DNA from 3 places in the Romboutsia hominis genome. Region 1 is predicted to be linked to each of the others. Evidence: a T-box and tRNA genes for the amino acid it is inferred to sense, from the RefSeq annotation. Region 1 holds a T-box; the other regions hold tRNA genes.
What was found. A T-box is a leader RNA that pairs with one kind of tRNA and senses whether it is charged. The one in region 1 lies ahead of ileS (isoleucine--tRNA ligase), so its partner is inferred to be a tRNA-Ile.
Positions count from the first base shown of each region.

Region 2: it encodes a tRNA-Ile, which carries the amino acid that the T-box ahead of ileS (isoleucine--tRNA ligase) is inferred to sense. The anticodon was not compared.
Region 3: it encodes a tRNA-Ile, which carries the amino acid that the T-box ahead of ileS (isoleucine--tRNA ligase) is inferred to sense. The anticodon was not compared.

Region 1 covers NZ_LN650648.1:2,281,728-2,291,169, reverse strand. The annotation lists gene FRIFI_RS11220 (biotin/lipoyl attachment domain-containing protein) at 74-1,162, shown strand; gene FRIFI_RS11215 (YggS family pyridoxal phosphate-dependent enzyme) at 1,171-1,872, shown strand; gene FRIFI_RS11210 (cell division protein SepF) at 1,920-2,372, shown strand; gene FRIFI_RS11205 (YggT family protein) at 2,398-2,658, shown strand; gene FRIFI_RS11200 (YlmH family RNA-binding protein) at 2,671-3,456, shown strand; gene FRIFI_RS11195 (DivIVA domain-containing protein) at 3,470-3,997, shown strand; T-box leader at 4,068-4,301, shown strand; gene ileS (isoleucine--tRNA ligase) at 4,406-7,513, shown strand; gene FRIFI_RS11185 (AbgT family transporter) at 8,082-9,442, shown strand, end outside.
Region 2 covers NZ_LN650648.1:2,807,890-2,817,331, forward strand. The annotation lists rRNA gene FRIFI_RS13570 (23S ribosomal RNA) at 1-1,702, opposite strand, end outside; tRNA gene FRIFI_RS13575 (tRNA-Ala) at 1,848-1,923, opposite strand; rRNA gene FRIFI_RS13580 (16S ribosomal RNA) at 2,045-3,547, opposite strand; tRNA gene FRIFI_RS13585 (tRNA-Met) at 3,669-3,745, opposite strand; tRNA gene FRIFI_RS13590 (tRNA-Phe) at 3,752-3,827, opposite strand; tRNA gene FRIFI_RS13595 (tRNA-Ile) at 3,834-3,910, opposite strand; tRNA gene FRIFI_RS13600 (tRNA-Pro) at 3,918-3,994, opposite strand; tRNA gene FRIFI_RS13605 (tRNA-Trp) at 4,023-4,098, opposite strand; tRNA gene FRIFI_RS13610 (tRNA-Ile) at 4,111-4,187, opposite strand; tRNA gene FRIFI_RS13615 (tRNA-Pro) at 4,197-4,273, opposite strand; tRNA gene FRIFI_RS13620 (tRNA-Ser) at 4,285-4,375, opposite strand; tRNA gene FRIFI_RS13625 (tRNA-Ser) at 4,390-4,478, opposite strand; tRNA gene FRIFI_RS13630 (tRNA-Lys) at 4,483-4,558, opposite strand; tRNA gene FRIFI_RS13635 (tRNA-Gln) at 4,569-4,644, opposite strand; tRNA gene FRIFI_RS13640 (tRNA-Arg) at 4,651-4,727, opposite strand; tRNA gene FRIFI_RS13645 (tRNA-Gly) at 4,744-4,817, opposite strand; tRNA gene FRIFI_RS13650 (tRNA-Tyr) at 4,831-4,915, opposite strand; tRNA gene FRIFI_RS13655 (tRNA-Thr) at 4,923-4,997, opposite strand; tRNA gene FRIFI_RS13660 (tRNA-Asn) at 5,002-5,077, opposite strand; tRNA gene FRIFI_RS13665 (tRNA-Asp) at 5,093-5,169, opposite strand; tRNA gene FRIFI_RS13670 (tRNA-Val) at 5,176-5,251, opposite strand; tRNA gene FRIFI_RS13675 (tRNA-Glu) at 5,259-5,333, opposite strand; rRNA gene rrf (5S ribosomal RNA) at 5,337-5,453, opposite strand; rRNA gene FRIFI_RS13685 (23S ribosomal RNA) at 5,583-8,485, opposite strand; tRNA gene FRIFI_RS13690 (tRNA-Ala) at 8,576-8,651, opposite strand; rRNA gene FRIFI_RS13695 (16S ribosomal RNA) at 8,753-9,442, opposite strand, start outside.
Region 3 covers NZ_LN650648.1:2,943,529-2,952,970, forward strand. The annotation lists rRNA gene FRIFI_RS14320 (16S ribosomal RNA) at 1-540, shown strand, start outside; tRNA gene FRIFI_RS14325 (tRNA-Ala) at 644-719, shown strand; rRNA gene FRIFI_RS14330 (23S ribosomal RNA) at 810-3,712, shown strand; rRNA gene rrf (5S ribosomal RNA) at 3,836-3,952, shown strand; tRNA gene FRIFI_RS14340 (tRNA-Leu) at 3,958-4,046, shown strand; tRNA gene FRIFI_RS14345 (tRNA-Met) at 4,057-4,132, shown strand; tRNA gene FRIFI_RS14350 (tRNA-Glu) at 4,142-4,216, shown strand; tRNA gene FRIFI_RS14355 (tRNA-Gly) at 4,226-4,299, shown strand; tRNA gene FRIFI_RS14360 (tRNA-Val) at 4,309-4,384, shown strand; tRNA gene FRIFI_RS14365 (tRNA-Asp) at 4,390-4,466, shown strand; tRNA gene FRIFI_RS14370 (tRNA-Asn) at 4,495-4,570, shown strand; tRNA gene FRIFI_RS14375 (tRNA-Thr) at 4,575-4,649, shown strand; tRNA gene FRIFI_RS14380 (tRNA-Tyr) at 4,657-4,741, shown strand; tRNA gene FRIFI_RS14385 (tRNA-Leu) at 4,752-4,835, shown strand; tRNA gene FRIFI_RS14390 (tRNA-Arg) at 4,856-4,932, shown strand; tRNA gene FRIFI_RS14395 (tRNA-Gln) at 4,940-5,015, shown strand; tRNA gene FRIFI_RS14400 (tRNA-Lys) at 5,026-5,101, shown strand; tRNA gene FRIFI_RS14405 (tRNA-Ser) at 5,106-5,194, shown strand; tRNA gene FRIFI_RS14410 (tRNA-Phe) at 5,198-5,273, shown strand; tRNA gene FRIFI_RS14415 (tRNA-Met) at 5,283-5,359, shown strand; tRNA gene FRIFI_RS14420 (tRNA-Ile) at 5,372-5,448, shown strand; tRNA gene FRIFI_RS14425 (tRNA-Pro) at 5,469-5,545, shown strand; tRNA gene FRIFI_RS14430 (tRNA-His) at 5,557-5,633, shown strand; tRNA gene FRIFI_RS14435 (tRNA-Cys) at 5,642-5,715, shown strand; tRNA gene FRIFI_RS14440 (tRNA-Leu) at 5,732-5,820, shown strand; tRNA gene FRIFI_RS14445 (tRNA-Met) at 5,831-5,906, shown strand; tRNA gene FRIFI_RS14450 (tRNA-Glu) at 5,916-5,990, shown strand; tRNA gene FRIFI_RS14455 (tRNA-Gly) at 6,000-6,073, shown strand; tRNA gene FRIFI_RS14460 (tRNA-Val) at 6,083-6,158, shown strand; tRNA gene FRIFI_RS14465 (tRNA-Asp) at 6,164-6,240, shown strand; tRNA gene FRIFI_RS14470 (tRNA-Asn) at 6,269-6,344, shown strand; tRNA gene FRIFI_RS14475 (tRNA-Thr) at 6,349-6,423, shown strand; tRNA gene FRIFI_RS14480 (tRNA-Tyr) at 6,431-6,515, shown strand; tRNA gene FRIFI_RS14485 (tRNA-Leu) at 6,526-6,609, shown strand; tRNA gene FRIFI_RS14490 (tRNA-Gly) at 6,630-6,704, shown strand; tRNA gene FRIFI_RS14495 (tRNA-Arg) at 6,717-6,793, shown strand; tRNA gene FRIFI_RS14500 (tRNA-Gln) at 6,801-6,876, shown strand; tRNA gene FRIFI_RS14505 (tRNA-Lys) at 6,887-6,962, shown strand; tRNA gene FRIFI_RS14510 (tRNA-Ser) at 6,967-7,055, shown strand; tRNA gene FRIFI_RS14515 (tRNA-Phe) at 7,059-7,134, shown strand; tRNA gene FRIFI_RS14520 (tRNA-Met) at 7,144-7,220, shown strand; tRNA gene FRIFI_RS14525 (tRNA-Ile) at 7,233-7,309, shown strand; tRNA gene FRIFI_RS14530 (tRNA-Pro) at 7,330-7,406, shown strand; tRNA gene FRIFI_RS14535 (tRNA-His) at 7,418-7,494, shown strand; tRNA gene FRIFI_RS14540 (tRNA-Lys) at 7,503-7,578, shown strand; tRNA gene FRIFI_RS14545 (tRNA-Cys) at 7,589-7,662, shown strand; tRNA gene FRIFI_RS14550 (tRNA-Arg) at 7,668-7,744, shown strand; tRNA gene FRIFI_RS14555 (tRNA-Val) at 7,750-7,825, shown strand; gene FRIFI_RS14560 (DUF2508 family protein) at 7,985-8,236, shown strand; gene FRIFI_RS14565 (hypothetical protein) at 8,258-8,671, shown strand; rRNA gene FRIFI_RS14570 (16S ribosomal RNA) at 9,209-9,442, shown strand, end outside.

The sequences.
Region 1 (9,442 bases):
ATCACCACAATAAAAGGAAATATAATATTATTTGAAGAATTAATAAAGTACCTAGATTTAAAGGGGGAAAAGTATGAAAAATAAGAAAATATCTAAAATACTAATACTAGGAATAGCTATATATTTTGTATTTCAAATTAGTATATTTTTAATAGGTGAAAATACCAGGACTATGGCCGTTGAATTAGAAGATATGGAGCTAAAAATTAATACAAAAGGGCTTGTAATAAAAGATGAGAGTGTAATTGTATCAAATGCAGATGGAACGTTTAAAAATCTACATGAAGAAGGTGAAAAAGTACAAAAATCAGAAAATATAGGATATATATATAAGGATATAGATATAGAAAAAATAAATTCAGATATAGAAAACTTAGACAAAGAAATAAATAAGTTAAAGGAACAAATAGATAGTCAAGATAATAGTACATTAAAACATATCACAGCTAATCAGTTAGAAAATAGTAAAAATAAAAAAGCAATTCTAGAAAAAAAGGCAAAAAGTTCTACATCTTATGTAAAAGCTGATATATCAGGAGTAATATCTTATAAAATAGATGAAAATGAAGGAAAGTATAATACAGATAGTATAGATTATTTAACCAAAGATGATATAGAGAATACTAATAATAACTATACAGATATAAATTCAAATGATAAAAAAATTAAAGAAAATGATCCAGTATTTAAAATAGTTAATCCAAATGATGTATATATAGCAGTATGTATAGAAGAAAAATATAGGAAATATTTTGAAGTAGGTAATAAGATTGAAATATCTTTTAATGAAGAAATATTAGATGGTAAGGTCAATAAGGTTAAAAAAGATAATGATGATATCATAGTAATACTAAAAATAACTAGCCAAAATATAGGAATTTATGATACAAGAGTAGAAGAATTTGATATAATATATAAGCATATAGAAGGTTTTAAGATACCAAAGAAATCTATAAAATCAGTAGACAAGAAAAAAGGGGTATATATATTAAATCAGCAAACTAACAATATGGAATTTGTTGAATTAAGTGATGTTGCCTATGAAGCTGATGATTATATATTCGTAAAAAATGATAGTAGCGATAAAGAAAAAGTGATTGCATTGCATGATGAGGTTGTATTAAACCCAAATATTATAAATAAGAAAATAAAAATAAAGTAGGTGATAAAGTGTCAAGCGTAAAAGAAAATTTAGATATGGTAAGAGAAAAAATTAAAAATAGTTGTAATGTTTCTAATAGAAAAATTGATGAAGTAACTTTATTAGCAGTAACTAAGACTGTAGATGTAGATAAGGTTTTAGAAGCTATAGAAAATGGAGTTAAAGATGTTGGAGAAAATAAGCCACAAGAACTAGCTAGAAAGTATGAAGTTATAGGCGATAAAGTAAATTGGCATTTAATAGGAAGTTTACAAACTAATAAGGTAAAGTATATAATAGATAAGGTTTATATGATACACTCTTTAGATAGAATAGCTTTATGTGAAGAAATACAAAAAAGGGCAGAAAAAATAGATAAGACTATAAATTGTTTAGTACAAATAAATATATCAAAAGAAGAAAGCAAGCATGGTATATATAAAGAAGGTGCTATAGATTTTATAAAAGAAGTAGCAAATAATTATAATAATATAAAAATTAAAGGTCTTATGACTATGGCGCCTTTTACAGAAAATAAAGATGAAGTTAGAAAAGTATTTAGAGGATTAAAGGAATTAGCTGTAGAAATTGATAAGTTAAATATAAACAATGTTTCTATGGAATATTTATCTATGGGAATGAGCAATGATTATGAAATAGCAATAGAGGAAGGGTCTAATATAGTTAGAGTTGGAACCTCTATATTTGGAGCCAGAAATTACGATAAGTAGATTATATGAATTTAAAATTTGATTAATAAATAAGGAGGAAGTCAATAATGGGAGATAACATGATAACTAAGTTTAAAAATTGGTTTATAGAGGAAGATGAAGATTATATCGAAGAAGAAGAAATAATTGAAGATGAACTAGATATGGAACCAGAAATTGGAACAGCTATAAAAAATACTAACATAGTAAAGTTACATACTAACACTCAAATGAAGGTTGTAATAGTAGAACCTAAAAAATACGATGAAGTTACAACTATAGCGGATCATTTAAAGAGTAAGAGAACTGTAATAGTTAACTTAGAAAATTTAAAAGATCCAGTTGCTAAGAAGTCTATATTTGACTTTATGAATGGAGCTGTATATGTTTTAGAGGGAAGTATACAAAAAGTATCTAAAGCTATATTTATACTTGCACCAAATAATGTAGATATAGATGCAAATTTAAAAAAGGAATTAGAAAACAGCAAGACACTTTTCCCTTGGCAAAATAATAAATAAAATATAAAAGTAAAGGGGTTAAATAATGAGTACTATAGGATTGGCTTTATATTATCTATTTGATATATTATCTTGGATAATAATTATAAAGAGTTTAATGTCTTGGTTTCCTAATGGGATGGGAAGTAAGTTATACTATATATTAAATAATATAACAGAACCAATAGAAGGTCCTATAAGGTCTATAATGTATAAGTACAATAGTGGACCGGTAGATTTTTCACCAATGATAGCAATATTAGTATTAATGTTACTAAAGAGGGTGGCACTAATCGTGTTCTATTAAGAGGAGATAATAGTGGACAGGCTAAAACTAACTAATCATATTAAGGATATAGAATTAAAAAATAAAATGTTTAAGGTTATAGATAAAGCTAATGCCACAATGAAAAATTATGATGTAAGACAAACGGAATTTTTAAATCCTTATGAAATCAAAAATGCTATTGCTATTTTGAATTCTTATAGTGATTTAAAATACTCTGTTGATGGTGGACATAAAGAGGCTGAAAGAAGTAAAATATTTATATATCCATTTTATATGGAATATGAAGATATAGATGATAACCTTAAATTTATACAAGTAGAAGGTAATTTTAAGTTTAAAAGCATATCACATAAGGACTATTTAGGGTCTCTTATGGGTCTTGGTATAAAAAGAGAGATGATAGGAGATATTATTATACACGATAGCTTTTGCCAAATAATTGTAAGTTGTGATATATGTGATTTTATAATTATGAACTTACAAAAAGTTTCGACAAATAGTGTTTCAGTGTATGAAATATCAAGAGAAGATATAATAGAAAGCTCATTAAATTATAAAGATATATCATTTACAGTATCATCAAGTAGGCTAGATTGTATTATAAGTGGATTATATAATATATCAAGACAAGAAAGTTTAAAATACATAAATGCAGAAAGAGTTTTTGTTAATTATGAAAAGATAACATCTGCATCTAAAGAAATAGAAAATAATTCACTAATATCAGTTAGAGGTAAAGGTAGGGCAGTAATATCTAAAATAGGAGATATTACTAAAAAAGGCAGAATAAAAGTTTGTGCTAAGTTAATAATATAGGAGGGAGAAAAGCATGCTTACTCCAATAGAAATAGAAAATAAGGAATTTAAAAAAGGAATAAGAGGATACAGAGAAGAAGAGGTTGATGAATTTTTAGATGCAGTTAAGGAAGATTATGAACATCTATGTAGAGAAAATTCAGACCTTAAAGAAAAAGTAAGATTATATCAAGATCAAATAAACAAATATGAAAATATAGAAGAAACATTAAAAGCTACACTTATAAGAGCTGAAAGTGTTGCAGAAGATACTTGTACTGCTGCAAATAAAAAAGCTAAGATAATAGTAGAAGAAGCTGATTTAAAAGCAAGACAAATAATTGAACAAGCTAATAATCAAGTAATAGAAATAAGAAAAGAATATAATGAAATGGTAAAAGAATTTAAAGTATTTAGAAATAAATTTAAATCTTTACTAGAAGATGAAATAAGAAGTATAGATGAAATATTCTATAATGTTGATGAAAATGATATGAGAGCTTTTGAGACAACATTATTTGATATGCCAATAGAAAAAGAGGCAGCAGCTACATTAGATTAATATAAAATAAAAAGTAATTGACTATTTTGACGATTTGTTATAAAATCTCATATTATAAACAAAAATATAAATAAAAGCTATGATGGAGACAGTAAGCTTTAGATAATTTTACAGAGAGTTGGGTTGCTGAGAACCAATAAATTTATAAAGTGGAAAATCACTCCGAAGCTGCAGGCTGAAAAAGTATTTGATTAAGCTGTGCCGGTAAAGTGCCGTTATACTATTTAAGTGCTATACATAAGTAAAGTATATTTTATATATGTATAGAATTAGGGTGGTAACGCGATTAATACTCGTCCCTTGTTTTAGGGGGACGAGTTTTTTAATACAAAAAATTAAAATGTAAATTAGTTAGGTTTAAATATTCTAACAAAATTTAGATAACAATTAATATGAAAGGGTGATACTATGTCAAAGTTTAAGTCATTAGTTGACTCTTCTGTAAAGCAAGCAGAAGCAGAAGTTTCTAAGTATTGGAATGATATAAACATACTTGAGAAAACTTTAGAAAAAGGGAAAAATGATCCAAGTTTCGTATTCTATGAAGGTCCTCCAACAGCAAATGGAAACCCAGGAATACACCATGTTATAGCTAGAACATTAAAAGACTCTGTTTGTAGATACCAAACTATGAATGGAAAGCAAGTAAAAAGAAAAGCTGGTTGGGATACACATGGTCTACCTGTTGAAATACAAGTAGAAAAGGAATTAGGTTTATCTGATAAGCAAGAAATAGAAGCTTACGGAATAGATAAATTTAATCAAAAGTGTAGAGAGTCTGTTTTCACTTATGAAAAACAGTGGAGAGATATGACTGAGAGAATGGCATACGAAATAGACTTAGATAATCCATATATAACTTTAGATAACAACTATATAGAATCTGTATGGTGGATATTAAACAAGTTCAACAAAGAAGGATATGTATACGAAGGTCATAAGATACTTCCATATTGTCCAAGATGTGGAACTGGTCTTGCATCTCATGAGGTTGCACAAGGATATAAAGAAATAAAAAATAATACAGTAATAGCTAAGTTTAAAAGAAAAGATGCTGATGAGTATTTCTTAGCATGGACAACTACACCTTGGACATTACCATCAAACGTTGCATTAACAGTAGGTCCTGAAATAGACTACATAAAAGTTAAGCAAAATGATGAAGTTTATTATGTAGCTAAGGCTTTAGCTAACAAGGTTTTAGGTGAAGACTACGAAGTATTAGAAGAAATGAAAGGTAAAGATTTAGAATACATAGAGTATGAACAATTAATGCCTTTTGTTGAAGCTGATAAAAAAGCATTCTTCTTAACTTGCGGAGACTACGTTACAACTGAAGATGGTACAGGTATAGTACATACTGCACCAGCATTTGGTGAAGATGACTACAACTTAGGTAGAAAGTATGATTTACCAGTACTTCAACCAGTATCTGAAGCAGGTAAATTTACAACTACTCCATGGGAAGGAAAATTCGTTATGGAAGATGGAGTAGATGTTGAAATAATAAAATGGTTACACGGTGAAAATAAATTATTTAGCAAAGAAAAAGTAGCTCATAATTATCCTCACTGCTGGAGGTGTCAAACTCCACTTTTATACTATGCTAAGCCAAGCTGGTATATAGAAATGACAAAATTAAAAGACCAATTAATAGCTAACAATAAGACAGTTGAATGGTATCCAAACTTCGTTGGTGAAGGTAGATTTGGAAACTGGTTAGAAAACTTAAATGACTGGGCTATATCAAGAAGTAGATATTGGGGTACTCCACTTAATATATGGAAGTGTGAATGCGGACATAGAGATTCTGTAGGTTCAAGAGAAGAATTAGCTCAAAAAGCTATAGAAGAAGTAGATCCTAAAACAGTAGAACTTCACAGACCATATGTTGATAATATACATCTAAAATGTGAGTGCTGTGGTAAGCCTATGACAAGAGTAACAGATGTTATAGACTGTTGGTTTGACAGTGGTTCGATGCCATTTGCTCAACATCATTACCCATTTGAAAACAAGGAAAACTTTGAAGAATTATTCCCAGCAGATTTCATCTGTGAAGGTATAGACCAAACTAGAGGATGGTTCTATTCATTACTTGCTATATCAACATTTGTTATGGGGAAAGCTCCATACAAGAGAGTTTTAGTTAATGACCTTGTTTTAGATAAAGAAGGTAAGAAGATGAGTAAGTCTAGAGGAAATACAGTAAATCCATTTGAATTATTTGACCAATATGGAGCAGATGCCTTAAGATGGTACTTATTATACGTATCTCCACCATGGACTCCAACAAGATTTGATGTTGATGGATTAAAAGAAGTTCAAAGCAAGTTCTTAGGAACTATGAAAAATGTATATAACTTCTTTGCTTTATATGCAAATACTGATAATATAAATCCAACTGACTTCTTTGTAGAATACAAAGACAGACCAGAATTAGATAGATGGATATTATCTAAGTTTAACAACTTAAAGAAAGAAGTAGAAGAAAACTTAGAGATATTTGAATTAAACAAAACAGTTAGAACTATTCAAGAATTTATAAACGAAGATTTATCTAACTGGTATATAAGACGTTCAAGAAGAAGATTCTGGGCGACTGAATTAACTGAAGATAAAAAATCAGTTTACAATACAACTTATGAAATATTAACAGAGCTTTGTAAGCTTATAGCTCCATTTACTCCATATATATCAGAAGAAATATACAGAAACTTAACTAATGAAGTTTCAGTACATTTAAGTACGTATCCAAAAGCTAATTTAGATTTAATAAACAATGAATTAGAAGAGAAGATGGACTTAGTTAAAAACCTAGTTACATTAGGTAGAGCATCAAGAGAAGCTACAAGAATAAAGGTACGTCAACCAATACAAAAAGTATTAGTAGATGGTAAGTTTGAAGCTACTATAAGTGATGTTGTAGACTTAATAAAAGAAGAACTTAACGTTAAAGAAGTTGTATTTGCAAAAGATTTATCTGAATATATGAACTTTAGCTTAAAACCAAACTTTAAAGTTTTAGGACCAATACTTGGTGCTAACATGAAGTTCTTTGCTGGTGCATTAAATAAATTAAATCCAAATGAAGTTGTTCCTAAATTAGAAAATGGTGAAAGTTTTGCTGTTGATATAAACGGAGAAAACTTTGAATTTAACAAAGACCATGTTTTAATAAACATATCAGCTAAAGAAGGATTTAATGTAACTATGGAAAACAACTTATTTGTTATATTAGATACAACATTAACAACACAGTTAATAGAAGAAGGATATGCAAGAGAATTTATATCTAAGATACAACAAATAAGAAAATCTAATAACTTTGATGTTTTAGATAACATAGTTATAGAATTTAATTCAGATGATGAAATAGCTAAAGCTGTAGAAAATTATGATGAATATATAAAATCAGAAACATTAGCTGTAGAAATAAATAGAGTAGAAGATGAAACTTTAGAAAGTCATAATTTAAATGACCATATGACTGGAATAAAAGTTATAAAGAAATAATTTAAAAAGTACCTCTTGATGAAGTATTTCATTAAGAGGTACTTTTTTACATACAAGAAAATTATTATATTAAGCATAAACCTATTGATAATTCATGAAAATAAGATATATCAATAGGTTTAAAAATATAAAAAATAATAATCTTAGCAACGGACAAAGTCGTTGGCAGCATAAGTGAAGCAAATTTTTTATATAAAAGTTAATTAAAAGCTTTTTAGAAATTAATTAGATTAAAAATATTATTAAATTTAGAATATAAAATTATATTGAAAATTCTAATAATATAAAAGAAATTGAAAATATTTAATAATATAAATATAAAGATAAGTATTAGTTAAGAAAAATTTAAAAAATATACAAAAAAACATTAAAAATGAAATTAAGTTAGAAAAAAACACTAAAAGCTGCTTTAAAAGTTAAAGTATAAATCATTAAAAAAATTTTAAAATAAAATGAAAATAAGAGAATAGATTAATAAATTAGAAGTTTCAGAAAAATTATGAAATCGTTGTCGTGATGTGTTAGAATAAGTTAAGTAATCATGGAATATAAAATAGGGAGGGAAAGTATGGATGTAAGTGTAAAATCGCAAAAGAAACAAAAACAAGGCTTCATGGACAAAATAGAGAAGCTTGGTAACAAATTACCACACCCAGTGCTAATGTTTATATACATAGCAGCATTTGTTTTAGTTTTATCAGCAATACTAGGAAGTTTAGGGGTAGTAGCTAAAACTCCTTTAGGTGATTTCCCAATAAACAATTTATTAGGGCAAAAACCAATAGAGGTGTTAAAAGTAGGGGCAACAGGAACAGAAGTAGCAGAAAGATATTCAAATGGTCTTTCTTATGTTATAGGAACTGCAATAGCTAATTTTATGAACATGTATGCAATAGGCACTATACTTATAATAATGTTAGCAATAGGACTTATGGAACAAAGTGGATACTTAACAATGGCAATGAAAAGTATAGTTCAAGCTACGCCTATGAAATTAGTTACTCCAGTTGTAATATTCTTAGGGGTTATGTCTAATATGGCATCAGATGCAGGGTATGTTGTATTAATACCACTTGCTGCATTAATGTATTATACATTAGGAAGAAATCCTATAGCAGGTCTTGCAGCAGGATTTGCAGGGGTTTCTGGAGGATTTAGTGCAAACTTATTTGTTAGTTCAACAGATGCATTATTATTACCATTTACTCAAGCAGCAGCTGAGACTGGTGATGCTATGGCAGGTACTCAATTAGCAGGAACTTTATCAGTTACAAGTAACTGGTTCTTCATGATGGCATCTACATTCTTAATAATATTAATAGGAACTATAGTTGTAGATAAGTATATTGAGCCAAGATTAGGAAAATATAATAAAGCAGAGGCTGAAGTTGAGCCAGAACATGAAATAACTCAAGCAGAAAAAAGTGCTTATAAATTTACAAATAAAATAATGTTATTATTATTTGCTTTAATAATATTAACAGCTTTACCAATAGATAAAAATAACACTATACCTTTAGTAGGTGACTTATCAACTACAGTAGAGTTATGGGGAAAAGATGCAGAAGGGAATGCAGCTTTAGTTGCAGCAGATGGATTCTTAAACTCTATATTCTTTAAAGGTGATATGGTTATAATGATAATGTTCGTTATATTCGCTGTAAGTGGATTAGTATACGGATTTAAATCAGGTAAGTTTAAAAAAGCAGCGGATATAGTGCCAGCAATGGTTAGAGCGATGGCAGATATGGCTCCAATAATAGTTATATTATTCTTCGTTGCTCAATTTATTAATTACTTTAACGACTCTCACTTAGGAGTGTATGTTGCATCATTAGGAGCTAATTTAGTTTCTAAAATACCAGAAGGTAGTATGTTTATGAATATTGTGTTAATGGTTGCATTTATATTCTTAACTGCATTTGTTAA
Region 2 (9,442 bases), 530 kb from region 1:
TTCCTTAACAATAGTTCTCTCGCTGGCCTTAGGATACTCTCCTCACCCACCTGTGTCGGTTTACGGTACGGGCACCTTTAACCTCGGTAGAGACTTTTCTCGACAGTGTGAAATCAGCTACTTCGCCCGAAAGGGCTCCCCATCGTACCCTAGCATTATCAAGACGGATTTGCCTATCTTGACTGCCTCAGTACTTAGCCACACATAACCAACAGTGTGGTTAGCTTATCCTACTGTGTCATCCCATTCCTCAAACGGTTATTGGTGGTACAGGAATATCAACCTGTTGTCCATCACCTACGCCTTTCGGCCTCGGCTTAGGTCCCGACTAACCCAGGGCGGACGAACCTTCCCCTGGAAACCTTGGGTTTACGGCCCGTGGGATTCTCACCCACGTCTCGCTACTCATGCCAACATTCTCACTCGTATACTGTCCACATGTCCTTACGGTCATGCTTCAGCCTGCATACGAAGCTCCCCTACCCATCATAAATGATGCCGTAGCTTCGGTAGTACGTTTTAGCCCCGGAAATTTTCGGCGCAGGATCACTCGACCAGTGAGCTATTACGCACTCTTTAAATGAGTGGCTGCTTCTAAGCCAACATCCTGGTTGTCTGTGCAATCCCACATCCTTTACCACTTAACGTACATTTAGGGACCTTAGCTGACGATCTGGGCTGTTGCCCTCTTGACTATGAATCTTATCACCCACAGTCTGACTCCTGAGCAAAAGAAGACGGCATTCGGAGTTTGATAGTCTTCGGTAAGTGCAATACCCCCTAGGACATTCAGTGCTCTACCTCCGTTTCTCTAAGCTCAAGGCTAGCCCTAAAGCTATTTCGGGGAGAACCAGCTATCTCCGGGCTCGATTGGAATTTCACCGCTATCCACAAGTCATCCCCGAGCTTTTCAACGCTCGTGGGTTCGGTCCTCCACGAAATTTTACTTTCGCTTCAACCTGCTCATGGATAGGTCGCCCGGTTTCGGGTCTACGTCAAGTAACTTAAATCGCCCATTTAAGACTCGCTTTCGCTACGGCTCCACACCTTAAGTGCTTAACCTTGCTACTTAACGTAACTCGTTGGCCCGTTCTACAAAAAGTACGCGGTCACACAAGTAATGTGCTCCCACAGCTTGTAAGTGCAGGGTTTCAGGTTCTATTTCACTCCCCTCCCGGGGTTCTTTTCACCTTTCCCTCACGGTACTATGCGCTATCGGTCACTAGGTAGTATTTAGGCTTGGAGGATGGTCCCTCCTGCTTCCCACAGGGTTTCACGTGTCCCGTGGTACTCTGGATCATATCTGAAGTCTTCTCGTTTTGACTACGTGGCTGTTACACTTTATAGCGGAGCTTTCCAACTCTCTTCGTCTACAATAGCCTCTTCGTTGATGATATGTCCGCAACCCCAACAAAGAAAACTTTGTTGGTTTGGCCTGTTCCGCGTTCGCTCGCCGCTACTTACGGAATCGATTTTTCTTTCTCTTCCTCCAGGTACTTAGATGTTTCAGTTCCCCGGGTTCCCCTCGCTAAGCTATGTATTCACTTAACGATACTTAGACATTACTCTAAGTGAGTTTCCTCATTCGGAAATCTTCGGATCAAAGTTTACGTGCAACTCCCCGAAGCTTATCGCAGCTTATCACGTCCTTCATCGGCTCCTAGTGCCAAGGCATCCGCCCTGCACCCTTAATAACTTGACCAGTTATTAAAAAGTTATCGCGAATGAACAAACTTCGTATTCACTCAGTTTATTCCATTGCTTAAAGTTATTTTAAAGACTTTTCTTGTCTATTTATAAAAAATGATGTCATATCACTAAATGTTATACAGTTTTCAAAGTACTAATGGTGGAGATGAGGAGGATCGAACTCCTGACCCCTTGCGTGCAAGGCAAGTGCTCTCCCAGCTGAGCTACACCCCCAAGTTGTCTTTTCAACATTAGATATTTTACTATCTTATGTGAAAATTGTCAATATAGAATTTTCATTTTTAACAAAAAAAATAAAAACCCTCAAAATTAAACAGTAGGTAATTCTCCTTAGAAAGGAGGTGATCCAGCCGCACCTTCCGATACGGCTACCTTGTTACGACTTCACCCCAGTTATTGATTTCACCTTCGACGGACGCTTCCAAAAGGTTAGCTATCCGGCTTCGGGCGCCCCCAACTTCCGTGGTGTGACGGGCGGTGTGTACAAGACCCGGGAACGCATTCACCGCAGCATTCTGATCTGCGATTACTAGTAACTCCAGCTTCATGTAGGCGAGTTTCAGCCTACAATCCGAACTGAGAATGGCTTTAAGGGATTAGCTCCACCTCACGGTTTGGCTGCCCTCTGTACCACCCATTGTAGCACGTGTGTAGCCCTAAGCATAAGGGGCATGATGATTTGACGTCATCCCCACCTTCCTCCAGGTTATCCCTGGCAGTCCCTCTAGAGTGCCCAACTTAATGCTGGCAACTAAAGGCAAGGGTTGCGCTCGTTGCGGGACTTAACCCAACATCTCACGACACGAGCTGACGACAACCATGCACCACCTGTCACTTCTGTCCCCGAAGGGAAAGATGCGATTAGGCATCGGTCAAAAGGATGTCAAGCTTAGGTAAGGTTCTTCGCGTTGCTTCGAATTAAACCACATGCTCCGCTACTTGTGCGGGTCCCCGTCAATTCCTTTGAGTTTCACTCTTGCGAGCGTACTTCCCAGGCGGAGTACTTAATGCGTTAGCTGCGCCACCGAAGGGGGTAACCTCCGACAGCTAGTACTCATCGTTTACGGCGTGGACTACCAGGGTATCTAATCCTGTTTGCTCCCCACGCTTTCGTGCCTCAGCGTCAGTTACAGTCCAGAGAGCCGCCTTCGCAACTGGTATTCCTCCTAATATCTACGCATTTCACCGCTACACTAGGAATTCTACTCTCCTCTCCTGCACTCAAGTCTTACAGTTTCAAGAGCTTACTACGGTTGAGCCGTAGCCTTTCACTCCTGACTTGAAAGACCGCCTACGCACCCTTTACGCCCAGTAATTCCGGATAACGCTAGCCCCCTACGTATTACCGCGGCTGCTGGCACGTAGTTAGCCGGGGCTTCCTCCTCAAGTACCGTCATTATCTTCCTTGAGGACAGAGCTTTACGACCCGAAGGCCTTCATCGCTCACGCGGCGTTGCTGCATCAGGCTTTCGCCCATTGTGCAATATTCCCCACTGCTGCCTCCCGTAGGAGTTTGGACCGTGTCTCAGTTCCAATGTGGCCGATCACCCTCTCAGGTCGGCTACTGATCGTCGCCTTGGTAAGCCGTTACCTTACCAACTAGCTAATCAGACGCGGGTCCATCCTGTACCGCAAAAGCTTTGATAAGAAAGCCATGCAACTCTCTCATGTTATCTCGTATTAGCATACCTTTCGGTATGTTATCCGTGTGTACAGGGCAGGTTACCCACGCGTTACTCACCCGTCCGCCGCTCTTTACCGAAGTAAATCGCTCGACTTGCATGTGTTAGGCACGCCGCCAGCGTTCATCCTGAGCCAGGATCAAACTCTCAAATAAAAGTTGTTACCTGCTCAGACTATCATTATCTGAATATCTGGCTTGGTTTGTTTTCGATTCTTTTAAGAATCAGTTATATAAATTAACCTACTGTTTAATTTTCAAAGTTCTTAAATCTACATGGTAGCGGTAACAGGAGTCGAACCTGTGACCTTTCGGGTATGAACCGAACGCTCTAGCCAACTAAGCTATACCGCCACGATATGGTGCCCAGAGGCGGAATCGAACCACCGACACGGGGATTTTCAGTCCCCTGCTCTACCGACTGAGCTATCTGGGCGCACCTTGGTGGGCCTAGCTGGACTCGAACCAGCGACCTCACGCTTATCAGGCGTGCGCTCTAACCACCTGAGCTATAGGCCCATTTTTTTGGTCGAGGTGAAGGGACTCGAACCCCCGGCCCCATGGTCCCAAACCATGTGCGCTACCAAACTGCGCTACACCTCGAAATTCTTTATTTTTTATAGAAATTAATTGGCAGGGGTGGAGGGACTCGAACCCCCGGCGCACGGTTTTGGAGACCGACGCTCTACCAACTGAGCTACACCCCTATAAAAAAAATGTGGTGGGCCATCAGGGACTCGAACCCCAGACCTACCGGTTATGAGCCGGGCGCTCTAACCAACTGAGCTAATGGCCCACATTTTTTTGGTCGAGGTGAAGGGACTCGAACCCCCGGCCCCATGGTCCCAAACCATGTGCGCTACCAAACTGCGCTACACCTCGAAAAAAAATAATGGCGGAGAAGGAGGGATTCGAACCCTCGCACCGGTTACCCAGCCTAAACCCTTAGCAGGGGTTCCTCTTGAGCCACTTGAGTACTTCTCCGTTTATTTAGTTAATGGCGGAGAGGGTGGGATTCGAACCCACGGTGCCGTTAAGCATCACTGGTTTTCAAGACCAGCTCCTTAAACCACTCGGACACCTCTCCACATTGGTGACCCATCCGCGACTCGAACGCGGGACACCCTGATTAAAAGTCAGGTGCTCTACCGACTGAGCTAATGGGTCATATTAAATTTGGCAGGGGATGCAGGACTCGAACCTACGCATGTAGCAGTCAAAGTGCTATGCCTTACCGACTTGGCGAATCCCCTATAAAGTGGTGAGCGCACAGGGATTCGAACCCCGGACACACGCCTTAGAAGGGCGTTGCTCTATCCAGCTGAGCTATGCACCCACATTATAGAATAATTTGGAGCGGGTGAAGGGGATCGAACCCTCACAGCCGGCTTGGAAGGCCGGAACTCTACCATTGAGCTACACCCGCATATTTAATTAAGTGGTGGAGGATGGTGGATTCGAACCACCGAAAGCAATGCTAACAGATTTACAGTCTGCCCCCTTTGGCCGCTCGGGAAATCCTCCGTATTCATGGAGCTGGTGATAGGAATCGAACCTACAACCTGCTGATTACAAGTCAGCTGCTCTACCGTTGAGCCACACCAGCATATTGGCGGGAATAACAGGACTCGAACCTGTGACCCATTGATTAACAGTCAATTGCTCTACCAACTGAGCCATATTCCCGCGTATTTAATTAAGTGGCGACCTGGAAGGGACTCGAACCCTCGACCTCCAGCGTGACAGGCTGGCATTCTAACCAGCTGAACTACCAGGCCGCATATTGGTGGGACTAACAGGGCTCGAACCTGTGACCCCCTGCTTGTAAGGCAGGTGCTCTCCCAGCTGAGCTATAGTCCCGGGATATTGGTGACCCATAGGGGAATCGAACCCCTGTTACCGCCGTGAAAGGGCGGTGTCTTGACCGCTTGACCAATGGGCCTCAACGTAGCTATGTCTTACTCTCCCAGGAGGTCGCCCTCCAAGTACCATCAGCGCTAAAGAGCTTAACTTCTGTGTTCGGTATGGGAACAGGTGTATCCTCTTTGCTATAATAACTACATTGTGTTTTCGTTCTTATCAGAACAAGTATTATAATATCATTTTTATGATATTTTGTCAACACTTTTTTCAAAGTTTTTTAATTAATACTCTGAAAACTGTATATCATTTAATGCTTTATCATTTTATTTTGGTCAAGTCCTCGACCTATTAGTATCGATAAGCTAAATACATTACTGCACTTACACCTTCGACCTATCAACCAGGTAGTCTTCCTGGGGTCTTACCCTTACGGTGGGAAATCTTATCTTGAAGTTGGCTTCGCGCTTAGATGCTTTCAGCGCTTATCCATTCCGTACATAGCTACCCAGCCATGCCCTTGGCAGAACAACTGGTACACCAGAGGTACGTCCATCCCGGTCCTCTCGTACTAAGGACAGGTCTCCTCAAATTTCCTACGCCTGCGACGGATAGGGACCGAACTGTCTCACGACGTTCTGAACCCAGCTCGCGTACCACTTTAATGGGCGAACAGCCCAACCCTTGGGACCTACTACAGCCCCAGGATGTGATGAGCCGACATCGAGGTGCCAAACCTCCCCGTCGATGTGGACTCTTGGGGGAGATAAGCCTGTTATCCCCAGGGTAGCTTTTATCCGTTGAGCGATGGCCCTTCCATGCGGAACCACCGGATCACTAAGTCCGACTTTCGTCCTTGCTCGACCTGTATGTCTTGCAATCAAGCTTCCTTTTGCCTTTACACTCTTCGCACGATTTCCGACCGTGCTGAGGAAACCTTTGAGCGCCTCCGTTACTTTTTGGGAGGCGACCGCCCCAGTCAAACTGCCCACCTGACGGTGTCCCAAGACCTGATTCAAGGCCTCTGGTTAGGATCCCAGTACTACAAGGGTGGTATCCCAAGGGTGACTCCACACAGACTGGCGTCCATGCTTCATAGTCTCCCACCTATCCTGTACATGTAGTACCAAGACCCAACGTCAAGCTACAGTAAAGCTCCATGGGGTCTTTCCGTCCTGTCGCAGGTACCCGGCATCTTCACCGGGATTACAATTTCACCGAGTCTATTGTTGAGACAGTGCCCAAATCGTTACGCCTTTCGTGCGGGTCGGAACTTACCCGACAAGGAATTTCGCTACCTTAGGACCGTTATAGTTACGGCCGCCGTTTACTGGGGCTTAAGTTCACTGCTTCGGATTACTCCTAACAGATCCCCTTAACCTTCCAGCACCGGGCAGGCGTCAGCTCCTATACATCGTCTTGCGACTTAGCAGAAACCTGTGTTTTTGGTAAACAGTCGCTTGGGCCTATTCTCTGCGGCCATCCAAAGGATGGCACCCCTTATCCCTAAGTTACGGGGTCATTTTGCCGAGTTCCTTAACAATAGTTCTCTCGCTGGCCTTAGGATACTCTCCTCACCCACCTGTGTCGGTTTACGGTACGGGCACCTTTAACCTCGGTAGAGACTTTTCTCGACAGTGTGAAATCAGCTACTTCGCCCAAAAGGGCTCCCCATCGTACCCTAGCATTATCAAGACGGATTTGCCTATCTTGACTGCCTCAGTACTTAGCCACACATAACCAACAGTGTGGTTAGCTTATCCTACTGTGTCATCCCATTCCTCAAACGGTTATTGGTGGTACAGGAATATCAACCTGTTGTCCATCACCTACGCCTTTCGGCCTCGGCTTAGGTCCCGACTAACCCAGGGCGGACGAACCTTCCCCTGGAAACCTTGGGTTTACGGCCCATGGGATTCTCACCCACGTCTCGCTACTCATGCCAACATTCTCACTCGTATACTGTCCACATGTCCTTACGGTCATGCTTCAGCCTGCATACGAAGCTCCCCTACCCATCATAAATGATGCCGTAGCTTCGGTAGTACGTTTTAGCCCCGGAAATTTTCGGCGCAGGATCACTCGACCAGTGAGCTATTACGCACTCTTTAAATGAGTGGCTGCTTCTAAGCCAACATCCTGGTTGTCTGTGCAATCCCACATCCTTTACCACTTAACGTACATTTAGGGACCTTAGCTGACGATCTGGGCTGTTGCCCTCTTGACTATGAATCTTATCACCCACAGTCTGACTCCTGAGCAAAAGAAGACGGCATTCGGAGTTTGATAGTCTTCGGTAAGTGCAATACCCCCTAGGACATTCAGTGCTCTACCTCCGTTTCTCTAAGCTCAAGGCTAGCCCTAAAGCTATTTCGGGGAGAACCAGCTATCTCCGGGCTCGATTGGAATTTCACCGCTATCCACAAGTCATCCCCGAGCTTTTCAACGCTCGTGGGTTCGGTCCTCCACGAAATTTTACTTTCGCTTCAACCTGCTCATGGATAGGTCGCCCGGTTTCGGGTCTACGTCAAGTAACTTAAATCGCCCATTTAAGACTCGCTTTCGCTACGGCTCCACACCTTAAGTGCTTAACCTTGCTACTTAACGTAACTCGTTGGCCCGTTCTACAAAAAGTACGCGGTCACACAAGTAATGTGCTCCCACAGCTTGTAAGTGCAGGGTTTCAGGTTCTATTTCACTCCCCTCCCGGGGTTCTTTTCACCTTTCCCTCACGGTACTATGCGCTATCGGTCACTAGGTAGTATTTAGGCTTGGAGGATGGTCCCTCCTGCTTCCCACAGGGTTTCACGTGTCCCGTGGTACTCTGGATCATATCTATCGAATTATCGTTTCAACTACGTGGCTGTTACACTTTATAGCGGAGCTTTCCAACTCTCTTCATCTACGATGACCTCGACCTTGATGATATGTCCGCAACCCCAACAAAGAAAACTTTGTTGGTTTGGCCTGTTCCGCGTTCGCTCGCCGCTACTTACGGAATCGATTTTTCTTTCTCTTCCTCCAGGTACTTAGATGTTTCAGTTCCCCGGGTTCCCCTCGCTAAGCTATGTATTCACTTAACGATACTTAGACATTACTCTAAGTGAGTTTCCTCATTCGGAAATCTTCGGATCAAAGTTTACGTGCAACTCCCCGAAGCTTATCGCAGCTTATCACGTCCTTCATCGGCTCCTAGTGCCAAGGCATCCGCCCTGCACCCTTAATAACTTGACCAGTTATTAAAGTTATTTTAAAGACTTTTCTTGTCTATTTATAAAAAATGATGTCATATCACTAAATGTTATACAGTTTTCAAAGTACTAATGGTGGAGATGAGGAGGATCGAACTCCTGACCCCTTGCGTGCAAGGCAAGTGCTCTCCCAGCTGAGCTACACCCCCATGTCATTTTTCAACATAAACATTTTATTATATTTGTCGAATTTTGTCAAGAGATTTTTTATAAAAACTCTCAAAATTAAACAGTAGGTAATTCTCCTTAGAAAGGAGGTGATCCAGCCGCACCTTCCGATACGGCTACCTTGTTACGACTTCACCCCAGTTATTGATTTCACCTTCGACGGACACTTCCAAAAGGTTAGCTATCCGGCTTCGGGCGCCCCCAACTTCCGTGGTGTGACGGGCGGTGTGTACAAGACCCGGGAACGCATTCACCGCAGCATTCTGATCTGCGATTACTAGTAACTCCAGCTTCATGTAGGCGAGTTTCAGCCTACAATCCGAACTGAGAATGGCTTTAAGGGATTAGCTCCACCTCACGGTTTGGCTGCCCTCTGTACCACCCATTGTAGCACGTGTGTAGCCCTAAGCATAAGGGGCATGATGATTTGACGTCATCCCCACCTTCCTCCAGGTTATCCCTGGCAGTCCCTCTAGAGTGCCCAACTTAATGATGGCAACTAAAGGCAAGGGTTGCGCTCGTTGCGGGACTTAACCCAACATCTCACGACACGAGCTGACGACAACCATGCACCACCTGTCACTTCTGTCCCCGAAGGGAAAGATGCGATTAGGCATCGGTCAAAAGGATGTCAAGCTTAGGTAAGGTTCTTCGCGTTGCTTCGAATTAAACCACATGCTCCGCTACTTGTGCGGGTCCCCGTCAATTCCTTTGAGTTTCACTCTTGCGAGCGTACTTCCCAGGCGGAGTACTTAATGCGTTAGCTGCGCCA
Region 3 (9,442 bases), 660 kb from region 1:
GACCGATGCCTAATCGCATCTTTCCTTTCGGGGACAGAAGTGACAGGTGGTGCATGGTTGTCGTCAGCTCGTGTCGTGAGATGTTGGGTTAAGTCCCGCAACGAGCGCAACCCTTGCCTTTAGTTGCCAGCATTAAGTTGGGCACTCTAGAGGGACTGCCAGGGATAACCTGGAGGAAGGTGGGGATGACGTCAAATCATCATGCCCCTTATGCTTAGGGCTACACACGTGCTACAATGGGTGGTACAGAGGGCAGCCAAACCGTGAGGTGGAGCTAATCCCTTAAAGCCATTCTCAGTTCGGATTGTAGGCTGAAACTCGCCTACATGAAGCTGGAGTTACTAGTAATCGCAGATCAGAATGCTGCGGTGAATGCGTTCCCGGGTCTTGTACACACCGCCCGTCACACCACGGAAGTTGGGGGCGCCCGAAGCCGGATAGCTAACCTTTTGGAAGCGTCCGTCGAAGGTGAAATCAATAACTGGGGTGAAGTCGTAACAAGGTAGCCGTATCGGAAGGTGCGGCTGGATCACCTCCTTTCTAAGGAGAATTACCTACTGTTTAATTTTGAGAGTTTTTATAAAAAATCTCTTGACAAAATTCGACAAATATAATAAAATAATTCATGTTGAAAAAATAATATGGGGGTGTAGCTCAGCTGGGAGAGCACTTGCCTTGCACGCAAGGGGTCAGGAGTTCGATCCTCCTCATCTCCACCATTAGTACTTTGAAAACTGTATAACATTTAGTGATATGACATCATTTTTTATAAATAGACAAGAAAAGTCTTTAAAATAACTTTAATAACTGGTCAAGTTATTAAGGGTGCAGGGCGGATGCCTTGGCACTAGGAGCCGATGAAGGACGTGATAAGCTGCGATAAGCTTCGGGGAGTTGCACGTAAACTTTGATCCGAAGATTTCCGAATGAGGAAACTCACTTAGAGTAATGTCTAAGTATCGTTAAGTGAATACATAGCTTAGCGAGGGGAACCCGGGGAACTGAAACATCTAAGTACCTGGAGGAAGAGAAAGAAAAATCGATTCCGTAAGTAGCGGCGAGCGAACGCGGAACAGGCCAAACCAACAAAGTTTTCTTTGTTGGGGTTGCGGACATATCATCAACGAAGAGGCTATTGTAGACGAAGAGAGTTGGAAAGCTCCGCTATAAAGTGTAACAGCCACGTAGTCAAAACGAGAAGACTTCAGATATGATCCAGAGTACCACGGGACACGTGAAACCCTGTGGGAAGCAGGAGGGACCATCCTCCAAGCCTAAATACTACCTAGTGACCGATAGCGCATAGTACCGTGAGGGAAAGGTGAAAAGAACCCCGGGAGGGGAGTGAAATAGAACCTGAAACCCTGTACTTACAAGCTGTGGGAGCACATTTCTTGTGTGACCGCGTACTTTTTGTAGAACGGGCCAACGAGTTACGTTAAGTAGCAAGGTTAAGCACTTAAGGTGTGGAGCCGTAGCGAAAGCGAGTCTTAAATGGGCGATTTAAGTTACTTGACGTAGACCCGAAACCGGGCGACCTATCCATGAGCAGGTTGAAGCGAAAGTAAAATTTCGTGGAGGACCGAACCCACGAGCGTTGAAAAGCTCGGGGATGACTTGTGGATAGCGGTGAAATTCCAATCGAGCCCGGAGATAGCTGGTTCTCCCCGAAATAGCTTTAGGGCTAGCCTTGAGCTTAGAGAAACGGAGGTAGAGCACTGAATGTCCTAGGGGGTATTGCACTTACCGAAGACTATCAAACTCCGAATGCCGTCTTCTTTTGCTCAGGAGTCAGACTGTGGGTGATAAGATTCATAGTCAAGAGGGCAACAGCCCAGATCGTCAGCTAAGGTCCCTAAATGTACGTTAAGTGGTAAAGGATGTGGGATTGCACAGACAACCAGGATGTTGGCTTAGAAGCAGCCACTCATTTAAAGAGTGCGTAATAGCTCACTGGTCGAGTGATCCTGCGCCGAAAATTTCCGGGGCTAAAACGTACTACCGAAGCTACGGCATCATTTATGATGGGTAGGGGAGCTTCGTATGCAGGCTGAAGCATGACCGTAAGGACATGTGGACAGTATACGAGTGAGAATGTTGGCATGAGTAGCGAGACGTGGGTGAGAATCCCACGGGCCGTAAACCCAAGGTTTCCAGGGGAAGGTTCGTCCGCCCTGGGTTAGTCGGGACCTAAGCCGAGGCCGAAAGGCGTAGGTGATGGACAACAGGTTGATATTCCTGTACCACCAATAACCGTTTGAGGAATGGGATGACACAGTAGGATAAGCTAACCACACTGTTGGTTATGTGTGGCTAAGTACTGAGGCAGTCAAGATAGGCAAATCCGTCTTGATAATGCTAGGGTACGATGGGGAGCCCTTTTGGGCGAAGTAGCTGATTTCACACTGTCGAGAAAAGTCTCTACCGAGGTTAAAGGTGCCCGTACCGTAAACCGACACAGGTGGGTGAGGAGAGTATCCTAAGGCCAGCGAGAGAACTATTGTTAAGGAACTCGGCAAAATGACCCCGTAACTTAGGGATAAGGGGTGCCATCCATTGGATGGCCGCAGAGAATAGGCCCAAGCGACTGTTTACCAAAAACACAGGTTTCTGCTAAGTCGCAAGACGATGTATAGGAGCTGACGCCTGCCCGGTGCTGGAAGGTTAAGGGGATCTGTTAGGAGCAATCCGAAGCAGTGAACTTAAGCCCCAGTAAACGGCGGCCGTAACTATAACGGTCCTAAGGTAGCGAAATTCCTTGTCGGGTAAGTTCCGACCCGCACGAAAGGCGTAACGATTTGGGCACTGTCTCAACAATAGACTCGGTGAAATTGTAATCCCGGTGAAGATGCCGGGTACCTGCGACAGGACGGAAAGACCCCATGGAGCTTTACTGTAGCTTGACGTTGGGTCTTGGTACTACATGTACAGGATAGGTGGGAGACTATGAAGCATGGACGCCAGTCTGTGTGGAGTCATCCTTGGGATACCACCCTTGTAGTACTGGGATCCTAACCAGAGGCCTTGAATCAGGTCTTGGGACACCGTCAGGTGGGCAGTTTGACTGGGGCGGTCGCCTCCCAAAAAGTAACGGAGGCGCTCAAAGGTTTCCTCAGCACGGTCGGAAATCGTGCGAAGAGTGTAAAGGCAAAAGGAAGCTTGATTGCAAGACATACAGGTCGAGCAAGGACGAAAGTCGGACTTAGTGATCCGGTGGTTCCGCATGGAAGGGCCATCGCTCAACGGATAAAAGCTACCCTGGGGATAACAGGCTTATCTCCCCCAAGAGTCCACATCGACGGGGAGGTTTGGCACCTCGATGTCGGCTCATCACATCCTGGGGCTGTAGTAGGTCCCAAGGGTTGGGCTGTTCGCCCATTAAAGTGGTACGCGAGCTGGGTTCAGAACGTCGTGAGACAGTTCGGTCCCTATCCGTCGCAGGCGTAGGAAATTTGAGGAGACCTGTCCTTAGTACGAGAGGACCGGGATGGACGTACCTCTGGTGTACCAGTTGTTCTGCCAAGGGCATGGCTGGGTAGCTATGTACGGAATGGATAAGCGCTGAAAGCATCTAAGCGCGAAGCCAACTTCAAGATAAGATTTCCCACCGTAAGGGTAAGACCCCAGGAAGACTACCTGGTTGATAGGTCGAAGGTGTAAGTGCAGTAATGTATTTAGCTTATCGATACTAATAGGTCGAGGACTTGACCAAAATCATTAACTAAATGATATACAGTTTTCAGAGTATTAATTAAAAAACTTTGAAAAAAATGTTGACAAAATATCATAAAAATGATATTATAATACTTGTCCTAGAGAGGACAACAACATATTATGTGGTTATTATAGCAAAGAGGATACACCTGTTCCCATACCGAACACAGAAGTTAAGCTCTTTAGCGCTGATGGTACTTGGAGGGCGACCTCCTGGGAGAGTAAGACGTAGCCACGTGGTATGCCGAAGTGGCGGAACTGGCAGACGCACAGGACTTAAAATCCTGCGGGACTTACCTCTCGTACCGGTTCGATTCCGGTCTTCGGCACCAACTTTAATATCGCGGGGTGGAGCAGTTGGCAGCTCGTCGGGCTCATAACCCGAAGGTCGCAGGTTCGAGTCCTGCCTCCGCAACCAAATAAATATGGCCCATTGGTCAAGCGGTCAAGACACCGCCCTTTCACGGCGGTAACAGGGGTTCGATTCCCCTATGGGTCACCAACTTAATATGCGGGTGTAGCTCAATGGTAGAGTTCCGGCCTTCCAAGCCGGCTGTGAGGGTTCGATCCCCTTCACCCGCTCCAAAAACTTATGGGACTATAGCTCAGCTGGGAGAGCACCTGCCTTACAAGCAGGGGGTCACAGGTTCGAGCCCTGTTAGTCCCACCATTCGCGGCCTGGTAGTTCAGCTGGTTAGAATGCCAGCCTGTCACGCTGGAGGTCGAGGGTTCGAGTCCCTTCCAGGTCGCCAAGTTAAATTTAATAAATACTTTTTATGTGGGAATATGGCTCAGTTGGTAGAGCAAATGACTGTTAATCATTGGGTCACAGGTTCGAGTCCTGTTATTCCCGCCAATACGCTGGTGTGGCTCAACGGTAGAGCAGCTGACTTGTAATCAGCAGGTTGTAGGTTCGATTCCTATCACCAGCTCCATAAATACGGAGGATTTCCCGAGCGGCCAAAGGGGGCAGACTGTAAATCTGTTAGCATTGCTTTCGGTGGTTCGAATCCACCATCCTCCACCATAAAAAGTATGCGGATGTGGCGGAATTGGCAGACGCACCAGACTTAGGATCTGGCGCCTACGGCGTGGGGGTTCGACTCCCTTCATCCGCACCACTTTTAATAAACTATAATGTGGGTGCATAGCTCAGCTGGATAGAGCAACGCCCTTCTAAGGCGTGTGTCCGGGGTTCGAATCCCTGTGCGCTCACCACATTCATAGGGGATTCGCCAAGTCGGTAAGGCATAGCACTTTGACTGCTACATGCGTAGGTTCGAGTCCTGCATCCCCTGCCAAATTAAATATGACCCATTAGCTCAGTCGGTAGAGCACCTGACTTTTAATCAGGGTGTCCCGCGTTCGAGTCGCGGATGGGTCACCAATACGGAGAGGTGTCCGAGTGGTTTAAGGAGCTGGTCTTGAAAACCAGTGATGCTTAACGGCACCGTGGGTTCGAATCCCACCCTCTCCGCCAAATGCCCAGATAGCTCAGTCGGTAGAGCAGGGGACTGAAAATCCCCGTGTCGGTGGTTCGATTCCGCCTCTGGGCACCATTAATTCGTGGCGGTATAGCTTAGTTGGCTAGAGCGTTCGGTTCATACCCGAAAGGTCACAGGTTCGACTCCTGTTACCGCTACCACTTAATTAATGTGGGCCATTAGCTCAGTTGGTTAGAGCGCCCGGCTCATAACCGGTAGGTCTGGGGTTCGAGTCCCTGATGGCCCACCACATTAATTACTCAGTAATACCGAGGTGTAGCGCAGTTTGGTAGCGCACATGGTTTGGGACCATGGGGCCGGGGGTTCGAGTCCCTTCACCTCGACCAATATAGATATGGTGGGTATAGCTCAGCTGGTTAGAGCGCCAGATTGTGGCTCTGGAGGCCGTGAGTTCGAATCTCATTATCCACCCCATTTAATAAGGCGACATAGCCAAGTGGTAAGGCAGTGGACTGCAACTCCTTGATCCCCAGTTCGAATCTGGGTGTCGCCTCCACTCAAAAAAATTGAATGCCGAAGTGGCGGAACTGGCAGACGCACAGGACTTAAAATCCTGCGGGACTTACCTCTCGTACCGGTTCGATTCCGGTCTTCGGCACCAACTTTAATATCGCGGGGTGGAGCAGTTGGCAGCTCGTCGGGCTCATAACCCGAAGGTCGCAGGTTCGAGTCCTGCCTCCGCAACCAAATAAATATGGCCCATTGGTCAAGCGGTCAAGACACCGCCCTTTCACGGCGGTAACAGGGGTTCGATTCCCCTATGGGTCACCAACTTAATATGCGGGTGTAGCTCAATGGTAGAGTTCCGGCCTTCCAAGCCGGCTGTGAGGGTTCGATCCCCTTCACCCGCTCCAAAAACTTATGGGACTATAGCTCAGCTGGGAGAGCACCTGCCTTACAAGCAGGGGGTCACAGGTTCGAGCCCTGTTAGTCCCACCATTCGCGGCCTGGTAGTTCAGCTGGTTAGAATGCCAGCCTGTCACGCTGGAGGTCGAGGGTTCGAGTCCCTTCCAGGTCGCCAAGTTAAATTTAATAAATACTTTTTATGTGGGAATATGGCTCAGTTGGTAGAGCAAATGACTGTTAATCATTGGGTCACAGGTTCGAGTCCTGTTATTCCCGCCAATACGCTGGTGTGGCTCAACGGTAGAGCAGCTGACTTGTAATCAGCAGGTTGTAGGTTCGATTCCTATCACCAGCTCCATAAATACGGAGGATTTCCCGAGCGGCCAAAGGGGGCAGACTGTAAATCTGTTAGCATTGCTTTCGGTGGTTCGAATCCACCATCCTCCACCATAAAAAGTATGCGGATGTGGCGGAATTGGCAGACGCACCAGACTTAGGATCTGGCGCCTACGGCGTGGGGGTTCGACTCCCTTCATCCGCACCACTTTTAATAAACTAAACTATGCGGGAATAGTTCAGTGGTAGAGCGCAACCTTGCCAAGGTTGAAGTCGCGAGTTCGAATCTCGTTTCCCGCTCCAAATAAATAATGTGGGTGCATAGCTCAGCTGGATAGAGCAACGCCCTTCTAAGGCGTGTGTCCGGGGTTCGAATCCCTGTGCGCTCACCACATTCATAGGGGATTCGCCAAGTCGGTAAGGCATAGCACTTTGACTGCTACATGCGTAGGTTCGAGTCCTGCATCCCCTGCCAAATTAAATATGACCCATTAGCTCAGTCGGTAGAGCACCTGACTTTTAATCAGGGTGTCCCGCGTTCGAGTCGCGGATGGGTCACCAATACGGAGAGGTGTCCGAGTGGTTTAAGGAGCTGGTCTTGAAAACCAGTGATGCTTAACGGCACCGTGGGTTCGAATCCCACCCTCTCCGCCAAATGCCCAGATAGCTCAGTCGGTAGAGCAGGGGACTGAAAATCCCCGTGTCGGTGGTTCGATTCCGCCTCTGGGCACCATTAATTCGTGGCGGTATAGCTTAGTTGGCTAGAGCGTTCGGTTCATACCCGAAAGGTCACAGGTTCGACTCCTGTTACCGCTACCACTTAATTAATGTGGGCCATTAGCTCAGTTGGTTAGAGCGCCCGGCTCATAACCGGTAGGTCTGGGGTTCGAGTCCCTGATGGCCCACCACATTAATTACTCAGTAATACCGAGGTGTAGCGCAGTTTGGTAGCGCACATGGTTTGGGACCATGGGGCCGGGGGTTCGAGTCCCTTCACCTCGACCAATATAGATATGGTGGGTATAGCTCAGTTGGTTAGAGCGCCAGATTGTGGCTCTGGAGGCCGTGAGTTCGAATCTCATTATCCACCCCATTTAAAATGACCCATTAGCTCAGTCGGTAGAGCACCTGACTTTTAATCAGGGTGTCCCGCGTTCGAGTCGCGGATGGGTCACCATTTATATTACGGCGACATAGCCAAGTGGTAAGGCAGTGGACTGCAACTCCTTGATCCCCAGTTCGAATCTGGGTGTCGCCTCCAAAATTGCGCCTATAGCTCAACTGGATAGAGTGTCTGACTACGAATCAGAAGGTTAGGGGTTCGAGTCCCTTTGGGCGCACCATATCCGGGATTATAGCTCAGCTGGGAGAGCACCTGCCTTACAAGCAGGGGGTCACAGGTTCGAGCCCTGTTAATCCCACCAGTGTAACCTCTAGTGAAAATCACTAGAGGTTTTTATATGCAAAAAATAAAACTAAGAATATATATTATCTTGATAAAGGAATTAAATTTACATATAATGGTATATAGATTTTAGAATATGTCAAAATTCTTAATAAAATATAATTTAGGGAGGATGACTATGTCTAAAATAAAAAACATTAATAAAAATAAAGAAAAGCAAAAACTAATAAAGGAGATAAAAAGAGCTCAGTTGGATGTTGAAACAGCAGAACATTTTTTTCAACTAGTTACGGATCCAGAGTTAGTGGATGTTGCTATATATGAATTAGAGGCAAAAAAATCAAGATATAGATATTTAATAAAGATTGCTAAGGAAAGAGGAATAAAGAAGACATTACAAGAGTCTTTAGTAGAATCAATAGCAAAATAATTCTAAGGAGATGATTAAATCATGTACGTAGTTTTTGGGGATGAAATAGTAGATAGCGAAGAATTAAAAGAGACTATACAAGAAAATAGTGACTTTATAGTAGAAAAAGATTTAACTAAAGGAACAAAAAGAGAAGATACATTAGCTTACCAAATAAGTATAGATATAGACAATTTAAATGAAATAATAAAAGAAGACTATGATTTAGAAGAAATAGATAGTGAAGATTTATTTGATGAATATATAACATTAGCAGATGAATTAGCTATGGAACTAGAAGAAATAATGCCAGAAGATGCTGTTATGAATGCTAGGGCTTATAAATGGGATAATACAGATGATGCCATAAAAGTAGTTATAGCGATAGGACATGCAGAACTAGGTGAATTAAAAGTATCTGATGTTGCGAGAAGATTATTATCACAAGTTGATTAATAAAAGAGGAAGGGTATTAATATTACTTAATATCCTTTCTTTTTTATAATAAGTAATTTAATTATACTTAATAAACTTATATTAAGTATAATATAGAAGATAAAAGATTTTTGTGAATAGGTTAATTATAAGCAGATGATTATATGCCTTTGGATATAATTTTCATTCATCTTAATAATAATATTTAAATATATATAGTTTATCAAATTTATAAGCATATAGTTGTATTAATTTAAATAAAATTGCATAGCTAATTTTTTTTAAGTTAATAATAAAATAATGAATAAATATACTCTATCTTACACATAATATAATTGTTGAAAAGCACATTATAAATAAAAAATAATTTTTTTTAAAAAAGTATTGACGATTTAAAAATAAGATGATATAGTATTACTTGTCCTTAAGAAAAGGGCAAAATGAAAATGAACTTTGAAAATTAAACAGTAGGTTAATTTATATAACTGATTCTTAAAAGAATCGAAAACAAACCAAGCCAGATATTCAGATAATGATAGTCTGAGCAGGTAACAACTTTTATTTGAGAGTTTGATCCTGGCTCAGGATGAACGCTGGCGGCGTGCCTAACACATGCAAGTCGAGCGATTTACTTCGGTAAAGAGCGGCGGACGGGTGAGTAACGCGTGGGTAACCTGCCCTGTACACACGGATAACATACCGAAAGGTATGCTAATACGAGATAATATGAGAAAGTCGCATGGCTTTCTTATCAAAGCTCTGGCGGTACAGGATGGACCCGCGTCTGATTAG